2 regions of the Streptomyces sp. NPDC001843 genome follow, and region 2 is predicted to be linked to the other one. Evidence: riboswitches for the same ligand, from Rfam matches in the RefSeq annotation. Region 2 holds a riboswitch; the other holds the start of a gene.

The links. Region 2 has a riboswitch for cyclic di-AMP ahead of ACFYZQ_RS26175 (peptidoglycan DD-metalloendopeptidase family protein). Riboswitches for the same ligand answer to the same signal wherever they lie in the genome.
Region 1: linked by a shared signal. The riboswitch ahead of ACFYZQ_RS39615 (transglycosylase SLT domain-containing protein) and the one ahead of ACFYZQ_RS26175 (peptidoglycan DD-metalloendopeptidase family protein) in region 2 are both predicted to bind cyclic di-AMP.

What each region holds. Positions count from the first base shown of each region.
Region 1 is NZ_JBIATQ010000031.1:8,614-14,318, forward strand. It holds gene ACFYZQ_RS39605 (outer membrane lipoprotein carrier protein LolA) at 1-38, opposite strand, end outside; gene ACFYZQ_RS39610 (polyprenyl synthetase family protein) at 279-1,289, opposite strand; cyclic di-AMP (ydaO/yuaA leader) riboswitch at 1,818-2,001, shown strand; gene ACFYZQ_RS39615 (transglycosylase SLT domain-containing protein) at 2,007-2,486, shown strand; gene ACFYZQ_RS39620 (HAD family hydrolase) at 2,504-3,325, opposite strand; gene fahA (fumarylacetoacetase) at 3,609-4,823, shown strand; gene ACFYZQ_RS39630 (M56 family metallopeptidase) at 5,235-5,705, shown strand, end outside.
Region 2 is NZ_JBIATQ010000011.1:3,775-9,479, reverse strand. It holds gene ACFYZQ_RS26180 (SGNH/GDSL hydrolase family protein) at 1-191, opposite strand, end outside; gene ACFYZQ_RS26175 (peptidoglycan DD-metalloendopeptidase family protein) at 403-1,305, opposite strand; cyclic di-AMP (ydaO/yuaA leader) riboswitch at 1,310-1,467, opposite strand; gene ACFYZQ_RS26170 (alpha-galactosidase) at 1,774-3,846, opposite strand; gene ACFYZQ_RS26165 (tyrosine-protein phosphatase) at 4,018-4,815, shown strand; gene ACFYZQ_RS26160 (DUF6126 family protein) at 4,836-4,958, opposite strand; gene ACFYZQ_RS26155 (helix-turn-helix domain-containing protein) at 4,955-5,578, opposite strand.

The sequences.
Region 1 (5,705 bases), on a different contig from region 2:
TCGTCGGCCGTGGTGTCGTCGGATTCGTACGGTGCCATGTGTGCCTTACCTCCGTCGTCGGCGGCGGCCGTCCTCGCACATTTGGTCCCACCCTGAGCCGCCATTCTCACCCGAATCGGTGAGGAGTGGTGATTTCCGTGGTTTCCATCTGACCAAATCGGCCGTGAGGATGCGTCAGCCCCGGGAGGCAACTCGACGTACGCCTGCGGTATGACACCGGAAGGCGGGATCTCCACCTGACCCGTAGGGGTCGGGGGCACAAGTGAGCGGGACGCCCACTAACCGGCCCGGTGGACCACCGCGTCGCACAGTTCCATCAGCGCCGCCTTCGCGTCGCACTCGCGCAGTGGGGCGAGCGCGGCACGCGCGTCCTCCGCGTAGCGCACGGTGTCCCGGCGGGCCTGCTCCAGTGCCGGGTGGGTGCGCAGGCCGGCGAGGGCCTCGGCGTGCCGGGCGTCGTCGGTCAGGTCGGAGTCGAGCAGGCGGCACAGGGCGATGTCCTCGGCCAGCCCGAGCCTCGCGGCCCGTTCCCTGAGGCGCAGCACGGGCAGGGTCGGGATACCCTCGCGCAGGTCGGTGCCCGGGGTCTTGCCGGACTCGTGGGAGTCGGACGCGATGTCCAGGACGTCGTCCGCGAGCTGGAAGGCGACGCCGAGCCGCTCGCCGTACTGGGTGAGGACGTCCACCACGGTCTCGTCGGCCCCGGACATCATCGCGCCGAAACGGCAGGAGACCGCGACCAGCGAGCCGGTCTTGCCGCTCAGCACGTCCAGGTAGTGCTCGACCGGGTCCCGGCCGTCCTGCGGCCCTGCGGTCTCCAGGATCTGCCCGGTGACCAGCCGCTCGAACGCCAGGGCCTGCACCCGTACGGCCTCGGGGCCGAGGTCGGCGAGGATCTGCGAGGCGCGGGCGAAGAGGAAGTCGCCGGTGAGGACGGCGACGGAGTTGCCCCAGCGGGTGTTCGCGCTGTCCACGCCGCGGCGCACCGCGGCCTCGTCCATGACGTCGTCGTGGTACAGCGTCGCCAGGTGGGTGAGCTCGACGACGACGGCCGAGGGCACGATCCCGGGTGCGTACGGGTCCCCGAACTGCGCCGCGAGCATCACGAGCAGCGGCCTGAACCTCTTCCCGCCCGCACGCACGAGGTGCTGCGCGGCCTCGGTGATGAAGGGGACCTCACTCTTGGTGGCTTCGAGCAGGCCCTCCTCGACAGCCGCCAATCCGGCCTGGACATCGGCTTCCAGAGCCTGGTCCCGCACGCTCAGCCCGAATGGCCCGACGACGGTCACGAGGGGTCTCCTGTCTGCTGGTGTCTGCTGGCGATTACGCGGTTTGTCGATAGGTCGCTGCCCTCACTCGAGTCAGCGTATCCGGTCAGCTTTCGATCACCGAGGGCGCCCACGGTTACAGGCCGGGCGCTATCGGATCACGACCGTTATGTTTTCGATCGGTCGATAAGGACGGATATTTATCCGCTTACCCGGAAGTACGACTGAAGTGCCTCGCCTAAAGCAGCCGACTCCCACCGCCACGCCCACCGCGATTACCCGACGCCGCGCCCTTCATGCCCTATTTGCCGCGATTGCCATTTCGTGAATTGGGTCACTCCGCCCGACTGGAGGAGCCCACCACCTCAGCCCGCGTTTCTCCGTTCACCTATGGCCAGTTGAGGCTTGGCAGAAGCAAAGGATCAAGTGCCTCATACGCTACACAACAAGGTCAACTAGGACTTTGTGTGAATCCGACGCTTGTTTCGGACATGTGCTCTCGCATACGTTCCCGGCCGTCGGGCGGACGCCGAATCCTGCCGCCGCCCGTCACACCCATCGACGAACTCATTCGCGTACGGCAGGAGCGGGGGACCCAGGTAAGCCGCCGGTCCGGGCGACACCCGTCGTCCCGGAACGGCTCGGGGTGAAGTCGTGCCGTCTTCGGGCGGCACGGCCGGGCACCTCCCAGCCCGAACCCGACAGCTCACCTCGCAGGCGACGGAGAGGAACTTCGCCATGCCTGCTGCCGCTCAGCACCGCCCTGCCCGCTTCGCCCGCATCGCCCGCAAGCTCGCCGCCGCGGGCACCGGCGCCGCCGTGATCGCCCTCCCGCTGGTCGGAGCGACCAGCGCCTCGGCCGCCACGCCCACGCCCGCGCCCAGCACGGTCACGTACCCGAACAACCTGGACGGCTGGATCCGCGACTCGCTCGCGGTCATGGCGCGGCACGGCATCCCGGGTACGTACAACGGCATCTACCGCAACGTGATGCGCGAGTCCTCGGGCAACCCGCTGGCCATCAACCTCTGGGACTCCAACGCCGCCGCCGGCACCCCGTCCAAGGGCCTGCTGCAGGTCATCGCCCCGACGTTCAACGCCTACCACGTGTCCGGCACCTCGTGGGACATCTACGACCCGATCGCCAACATCACGGCCGCCTGCAACTACGCCGCCCACCGCTACGGCTCGATCGACAACGTGTACGGCGCGTACTGACCGGCTGACCGGTTCCCTCAAGGGAAGAGTCTTTCGAGGACGACGGCGATGCCGTCGTCCTCGTTCGACAGGGTGAGCTCGTCGGCCACCGCCTTCAGTTCCGGGTGGGCGTTGGCCATGGCCACACCGTGCGCGGCCCAGTCGAACATCGGGATGTCGTTCGGCATGTCCCCGAAGGCGACCGCCCTGTCGGGGCTCAGCCCGAGGTGGTCGGCGGCCAGCGCCAGCCCGGTCGCCTTGGTCACACCGCACGGCTGCAGCTCGACGGTTCCCGGTCCCGACATGGTGACCGTCGCCAGCGAGCCCACGGCCTCGCGGGCCGTGGCGGCCAACTCGTCGTCCGTCAGCGTGTGGTGCCGCAGCAGGACCTTGCTGATCGGCTCGCACCACAGGTCGTCGCGCCGCCGGACCCGTACGGCGGGCAGCGTCGGGTGGGGCATCAGATAGCCGGGTTCGATGAGCGTGAGCCCGTCCACCCCGTCCTGGTCGACGGCCGCGTACACCTCCCCGGCCTCGGCCTCGATCTTGCCGAGCGCGGTCTCGGCCAGCTCCCGGTCCAGGGTGACCGACCACAGCAGGCGGTCGGCGCCGGCGTCGTACACCTGTGCTCCCTGGGCACACACCGCGAGCCCCCTGCCGCCGAGGTCGTCGAGCAGCGGCCGCACCCGCGGTGCCGGGCGCCCGGTCACCACGAGGTGCCGGGCACCCGCCTCCCCGGCCCGCGCGAGGGCGGCCAGGGAACGGTCGGAGAGGGTGTCGTCGCCACGCAGGAGCGTTCCGTCGAGATCGGTCGCGACGAGGGTGAAGGCGGGGAGCGGATATCCGGGGGGTGCGGCCATGATCAGAGAATACGGACACCACGCCCCGGCAACTCACCGCTGTTTTCGGCCTCAGCCGTGCGCCGCCGCCAGGTGCTTCGCCAGACGAGGCGACGCCGGCTCGTGCCGTAGTAGGAAGCGCGTGACCGGGCCGCAGGACGCCGCGGCGGGAAAGCCTGTGGATCAGACACATCCGCCACCCTGCCCGGCACACTGCCAGGACTCGAGACTCACCCGTAACGTGTGGCCCGACCACATGCCACGGCCTGCAGTGATGGCACGGATGAGAGCGAGGCAGCACCCCATGCTCCCCTTCGACGTCCCCGAGGGCGATCCCTTCGGCCCGCACAACCTCCCCTACGGCGTCTTCTCCCCGGCCGGCTCGGACGAACAGCGCGTCGGTGTACGGCTCGGCGACCATGTCCTCGACGCGGGCGCGGCGGCGCGGGCGCTCGGCTCGCCCTACGCGTCCCTGCTCGCGCACCCCACCCTCAACCCGCTGCTGGCCGCCGGACGCACGGCGTGGTCGGACGTACGGCGGGCCCTGACCGCCTGGGTGACGGTGCCCGCGCACCGGGAGACCATCGAACCGCTGTTCCACTCCCTGTCCTCGGTGACCCTCCACCTGCCCTTCGAGGTCGCCGACTACGTCGACTTCTACTCCTCCGAGCACCATGCCCGGAACGCGGGCCACATCTTCCGCCCGGACGCCGAGGAACCGCTGACCCCCAACTGGAAGCACCTCCCGATCGGTTACCACGGCCGCTCCGGCACCGTGGTGGTGTCGGGCACCGACGTCGTACGGCCATACGGGCAGCGCAAGGCTCCAGGGGACCCGGCCCCTGTGTTCGGGCCCTCGACCCGCCTCGACATCGAGGCCGAGGTCGGCTTCGTCGTGGGCGTGCCCTCGAAGCGGGGCGAGCCGGTTCCGCTCGGCGACTTCCGCGAGCACGTCTTCGGGCTGACCCTGCTGAACGACTGGTCGGCGCGGGACATCCAAGCCTGGGAGTACGTCCCCCTCGGACCGTTCCTCGGCAAGTCCTTCGCCACGTCGGTGTCGGCGTGGATCACACCGCTGGAGGCCCTGGAGGACGCGCGCGTGGCGCCGCCCGAGCGGACCCACCCGGTGCTTCCCTACCTGGACGACTCCGGCGAGGAGCCCGGCGGCTACGACCTGCGGATCTCCGTCGCGATCAACGGCCATCCGGTGTCCGAGCCGCCCTTCTCCACCATGTACTGGACGGCCGCGCAGCAGTTGGCGCACATGACCGTGAACGGTGCGTCGCTGCGCACCGGTGACCTGTACGGGTCGGGGACCGTGAGCGGACCCGAGGAGCGGCAGCGCGGATCACTGCTGGAGCTGACCTGGAACGGGCGGGATCCGCTCGACCTCCCGGAGGGCAAGCGGACCTACCTGGAGGACGGCGACGTGGTGACGCTGTCGGCGTGGGCGCCCGGGGCGGACGGGGTCCGGGTGGGGCTGGGGGAGGTCAGCGGTCGGGTCGTAGCAAGCAGCTGACACAAATACGGGTCGCCACCTCCATCCCGTCCCGCGAGTTGGAGTCGGCGGGTCTGCTCCGCGCCCGACGGGGCGCGGGCACCCGCGTCGCCCCGCTGCCGGCCCGGTACGGCGTCCCGACCCGGCCGAACCGGCCGATGCCGCCCGCGGGTTCGTGGCGGAGGCCGGGGCCCTCGGTGCGGCGGACGACGAGGTACTGGGGGCGCGGACGGTGAGGTGCTGGGGGGGGCGGCCAGGGGAGCGCTGCAGGAACAGGTGCGGGCAGCTCGAGATCGGCCGGTGTTTGCCGATGACGACTGACTCCGGGCCCCGTCGGCGTCATACTGGCGTAACAGCGTGCACCACCTGAACCGCCACCCGGACCAGCCCTCCGTCCGTCCCTGTCTCCGACCAGGAACCGGAGCCCCCGGCATGACCGTCTGCCTGCTCCTGCTCAGCGTCGTCGCCCTGACGGCCGCCGTGCCGGTGCCGCGCGCGTTGACCCGGGCATCGTGGGCCGAACGGGAGCCCGTGGTCGCGTTGTGGGTCTGGCAGTGCCTCGTCGCCACCGTGCTGCTGTGCTGCCTGACCGCGCTGGTGCTGGGGACCGCCGCCGTCTTCCACACCGTCCGCGACCGCGTCTTCGCGCCCGCGCCGCCCGCCGTGACCGCCGCGTACGACCTGTCCGCCGCCCCGGTCTGGGCCGTCTCGCTCACCGTGCTGCTCGCCTGCGGGGCCGCGTGGACCACCGCGATGCTCGGCCGCGAGCTCTTCGAGGCCCGTCGGCGCCGCGGCCTGACCCGGGCCCATCTACGTGAACGCGCACCGGAACTGCCCGCCGGGCTGCCTGCCGCGCGGGGCCCCATGCTGGTGCTCGAGGACGAGTACCCCGACGCCTGGTGG
Region 2 (5,705 bases):
TGTTCGGCCACGATCTGGTCGAGCAGCCTGCCGCGTACCGCGAGGTTGGTGTACCTGAAGTCGCCCTCGGGCCGCCGGTCCGCGAGCAGCACCGCGAACCGGTCGGCCCAGCCGACGAACGCCCCGTCGGGGCCAGGGTCGCCCACGCCCTCGGTGAAGCTGTCCCCCACCGCCACGTACGACCCGATCACTGATCTGTTGTCACTCTTCGAATCGTCTGCCACATCGGACCATGATTCACCTTCCGATGTGACCTACGCGACCGTAATAAAGGCTTGACGGGCGGTGAGATAACCCACTTCGCCGACATGCGCCAGACGGGAATACGCCAACACGGGACGCACCGAAGGCCGGACCCGGGGATCGGGGGTCCGGCCTTCGGCGACCTGAGCGGCCCGTGGATCAGGCGACGGCGACGCCGTGCGAGCGGAGGTAGCCGACCGGGTCCACGTCCGAGCCGTAGTTCGGGGTGGTGCGGATCTCGAAGTGCAGGTGCGGGCCGGTCACGTTGCCGGTCGCGCCGGAGAGACCGAGCCGCTGCCCCACCGTCACCGTCTGGCCGGCCGAGACGGAGATGGAGGACAGGTGGCCGTACTGCGCGTAGTGGCCGTCGGCGAGCCTGATCACGACCTGGTTGCCGTAGGCGCCGCCCCAGCCGGCGGAGACGACCGTGCCAGCCCCCACGGCCTTGACCGGGGTGCCGGTCGGGACGACGAAGTCGACGCCCGTGTGGTAGCCGCTGGACCACATGCCGCCCGGCACGTGGTAACCGGTTCCTATGGTGGCGCCCACGACCGGGAGGGTGAAGCCGGTGGAGGCGGCCGACGCCACGGAGGACCGCGTGTCCGAGCGGGTCGCGGACCGGGGCGTGGACTGCGAGGCGGAGGGTCGGGTGGACGTGGCGGACTCGGTGCCGGTGTGCGCGGCCCGCTTGCCGATGCTCAGCTTCAGACCGGGGTGGATCAGCGAGGGATCGCTGCCGACGGCCTCGCGGTTGTCCGCGTAGAGCCGGTGCCAGCCGCCGCTCACGTTCTGCTCGTCGGCGATCTTCGAGAGGTAGTCACCGGCCCGCACCGTGTAGGTGTGCACGCCCGACCGGGCCGCGGAGGTCTCCTTCTGGGCCACCGGCACGGCCTGGACGGCCCCCTTGGGGGCGGACTCCTTGGCGGTGGACGCCGTGGCGGCATGGGCGCCGCCGGCTCCCATGAGGGGCAGGGCCAGCGCGGCGCCGCCGGTTCCGGCGACGGCGATCGAGCGGGTGAAACGCCGGTTCTTGGGACGGCGGTGCTTACCCTTCGCGGGCATGGCGAGTTCCTCTCCGGCGCCTGCGAGGTGAGCTGTCGGGTTCGGACTGGAGCTGCCCGGCCGCGCGCGGCGCGGCTTCACCCCGAGCCGTTCCGGAGACCGGAACAGGCAGTGTTGCCTGGTGGGTCCCCCGCTCCTGCCGTGCACGGGTGAGTGTCTGCGGGCCCCGGGCGGCGGCAGGATTCGGCGTTCCGTCCGGAGTGGTGGCGAAGGTAAGCGAGCGGGGCGCGAACGGACAAGCGAGTGGTTCCCGTCGACCGCGTTTGGCTTGATCCGTTTTGGGTAACCCCTGTCACCCTCCGTGAGCCCCCTCCGGGGTCACTCTTCAATTCCCCGGAAATCCCTACCGATTACGTGGACATGACGCGTGACGGACAGTCATGGATATGACGCTCCTCACGGAACGTACCTCCATGACCCTCTATTTCAGGCCTGGTTACCACAAAGAGCCCAATTGGGGCACAAGCATCAGATGCGGCGCAGGCGGACAACGGCCGCATCCAGATCGCCACGCAGGCGGGTGTCCAGTCCATGGTGCAGCAGCACGGCACCTCGGTGGACTTCGCCCGTTTCGCGGCATTCGTACGACGCCGTCGGATCGAGGCCGCGCAGCCGCACCGCCGGGACCGGCTCGCCGTACCGCTGCGCCTGGAGCCACGCCAGCACGACCGACTCGTCCCCGAGGGTGTACTGCACCGCGCTCAGCCCGCCCTCCGGCGGTCGCAGCCGGTACAGGTCGCCCTGCTGCACGACCGGGCGGATCTCCTTGTACAGCTCCACCCACTGGCGTGCCTCGGCGAGTTCCTCCTCCGTCCACTCAGAGAGGTCGCCGCCGACGCCAAGCACCCCGGCCATGGCGCTCACGAACCGGAAGCGCAGGCTGCTGACCCTCCCGTTGAGCTGGGTGTTCGGACTGTCGGTGACCCAGGCGGCCATCACCCGCGCGGGGTGGATCTGACTGAAGCCGTGCTGGATGGCGAGCCGGTCCAGCGGGTCGGTGTTGTCGGAGGTCCACACCTGGTCCGTGCGGCTCATCACGCCGAGGTCGATCCGGCCGCCGCCGCCCGAGCAGGACTCGAACGCCACACCGGGATGCGCCGCCCGCAGCCGGTCGAGGAGCGCGTAGAAGGCGCGGACGTGGTCCACCCACAGCCGCTGCGGATACGGCTCGCCCGGCCACCCGGCGTCGGTGAAGCAGCGGTTGAAGTCCCACTTCACATAGTCGACGGGGGCGCTGGACAGGAGGCCGTCCAGCTGCTGCCAGAGGTACTCCTGGACGTCCTCGCGGGCGAGGTTGAGGACGAGCTGGTTGCGGAACTCCGTCCGCTCGCGCCCGGATTGGTACTGCACCCAGTCGGGGTGGGCCCGGTACAGGTCACTGTCCGGGTTGACCATCTCCGGTTCGACCCAGATGCCGAACTGCATACCGAGGGCGTGCACATAGTCCGCGAGCGGCTTCAGGCCGTTCGGGAAGCGGTCGGGGTTGGGCGTCCAGTCGCCGAGCCCGGCCCGGTCGCTGGTACGGGCGCCGAACCAGCCGTCGTCGACCACGAACAGCTCGACACCGATCGCGGCGGCCCGCCGGGCGAGGGTCGCCTGCTGCTCCTCGGAGATGTCGAAGGTGGTGGCCTCCCAGGAGTTGAACAGGACGGGCCGGTCCCGGTCCGCGTCCGGGATGACGTGGGCCCGCTGGTAGGCGTGCCAGGCGCGGCTGGCGCCGCCGAAGCCGCCGTCGCTCCACAGGCCCGCGAAGACGGGCGTGGTGTAGGACTCCCCCGGCGCCAGCGTCAGCAGGCCCGAGTCGTCGTAACCGGCGCCGCCGGTGATCTGGACGCGCGCGTCCGGAAGTTGGGAGACCGCGATCCGCCAGGACCCCGACCAGCCGAGGGCGCAGCCGTAGACCTCGCCGTGCTCCTCGCCGGCGTCGGTGTGCAGGGCGACCCAGGGCAGGTGCTGGTGGCCGGTGTGACCGCGGCGGCTGCCGATCACCTTGTCGCCGTACGTGAGCGGGGCGCTGGTCAGCAGGGACTCGGCGGCCCAGCGGCCGTGCAGCTGGGACAGTCGCCAGCCGTCCCGGTCGGGCAGGGTCCAGGTGGCCGCGTCGGCGCGCAGCAGCTCCACACGCGCGTCCCCCTCGTTGCCCACGGTCACCCAGCGCTCGAGGACGTCCCCGCGCATCCGGTAGTGCAGCGTGAGCGACACCCCGTCGTCCCTGAAGCGCAGCCGCAGCTCGTCGCCCTCGGCGTCGTACGCCTCGAAGGCCCACTCGGTGCCGCGCCGCTCGTCGGTGCGCACGGACAGGGCGGGCCGCACGAAACGGGGGCCGCCCTCGACCGGGTACTCCTCGCGGCCGTCGAGCGGGGACTCGAAGGGCCGGTAGCCGGGCAGCGGGCGCACCGCGAGGGCCTCCGCGTCGGCGAGCGCGATGCGCGGGCCCCAATGGAGGTGCAGCAGTTCGTGCTCCTCGGTGAGGTGCAGCGCGTAACCGCTGGTGGGCCCCGTCAGGAGCCAGGTACGACCGTTTTCGGCGATGTCCACCATCGAGGCCTCACAGGTGCCGACAGATCCGCTCAAGCATCAACATCATCACGGGCCGACAGCACCGGAGGCAACGCCTGTGGACAACTCATTGCCCGGGAAAACCGATGTCGTATCGTCGACCGGGTGCCCGCCGGCGAGCCGAGACGGCGGGAGCGACAGCGAGGAGCCCACGTGACGCAGCAGGTCCCGTCGACCGAGCCGGAGCTGACCGGAGTGCGCAACTTCCGGGACGTGGGGGGCATGCCCACGGTGGACGGACGCCGGGTGCGACACGGGGTGCTGTTCCGCAGCGGGCATCTCGCGCACGCCACCGAGCAGGACGCGGCCTTCCTCGCCTCCCTGGGCCTGCACACGATCTTCGACTTCCGCAACGCGGCCGACAAGAAGCTCGAGGGCCCCGACGTCGAGCTGCCCGGTGTGCGCAATGTGAACCTGCCGCTGAGCGACCCGGCGGACGGCGCGGAGTTCTGGAAGCTGGTCCGCGACGGCGACCTCGACCAGTTGCGCGCGATCCTCGCGGACGGCAAGGCGGAGAACCGGATGATCGTCTCCTACCGCAAGATCGTGCGGGAGCGCACCGCGGAGCACTCCAAGGTGCTGCGCGCCCTGGCCGAGGACAGCGTCCCCGCCCTGATGCACTGCGCGGCGGGCAAGGACCGCGCGGGCATCTCCGTGGCCGTGACGCTGCTCGCGGTGGGCGTGGAGCGCGACGCGATCGTCGCCGACTACCTCGAGTCGAACGCGAAGCACCGCCGCTACAAGGTGCGCCGGGGCGGCAGCCCGGACAGCGCGTACACCCCCGAGGTGATGGAGTTGCTCAGTCCGCTCTTCGACGCGCGCGCCGAGTACCTGTCGGCGGCCTTCACGAGCCTGGAGGAGACCTGGGGCGGGGTCGACACCTACCTGGAGCAGGGTCTCGGGGTGACCCCCGAGGTCCGGGAGCGGCTGCGCGAGCGGCTGCTGGACTGACGCCTGCCGGACGGCGGCGGTCAGCCCTTGGCGCCCAGCGCGAACAGCAGGTAGAGGAACGCGGCGAAGAGGTGGCCCACGGCGATGTAGATGATCAGCCGGACCCACAGGGAGCGGGGGAACTTCGTCTCGTAGTCGCTCATGACAGCTCTCCGGTGAGGGGCCCCAGGCACAGTGCGGCCGTGGGGCTCTGCAGCAGGGTGTGGACGAACAGCAGCTCCACCCCGTCGTGGTCCTCGGCGGCGAGGCGGTGCGGGGTGAGCGAGTCGAAGTGCGCGCTGTCGCCGGGCGTCAGCAGGTGCGCGGTGTCGCCGAGGCGCAGTCCGAGTCGGCCCCTCAGCACGTAGAGCCACTCCTCGCCGGGGTGGACCCGCACGATGTCGCCCTGCGTGCCGTACGGCACCCGTACGCGCAGTGCCTGCATCCCGCGCCCGGGGGCGCCGGCCTGGAAGTACGTCCAGCCGCCCGCCCGGGTCGGCTCCATGTCGGCGGCGCGCACGACGGCGTCCCGGTCGGCGACGCTCTCGCCGAGCAGCTCCGAGACCGTCGTACCGTAGATACGGGCGAGCGCGAGCAGCATCGGGAGCGAGGGCTGGCGCCCACCGGTCTCCAGGCGGGAGAGGTGGGCGGGCGAGAGACCCGCGGTGCGGGCCGCGGCCTCCAGGGTGAGGCCGGCGCGCCGGCGCAGGGCGCGCAGTTGCGGCGCCACGGCGGGCAGGTCGTCGCCCTGGCCCGCCGGCGGCGCGGCTTCTGAGGCGTTCATGCCTCCATTCAGCCTCGGTTTTACCTGTGAGGCAATTCCTTTGCCTGTGAGGCAAACCGAGGTCTGCCTGCGGACTTCCCTCTGCTCCTTGTACCCGTGCTAGCCTCGACGAGTATTTTGAACGTGT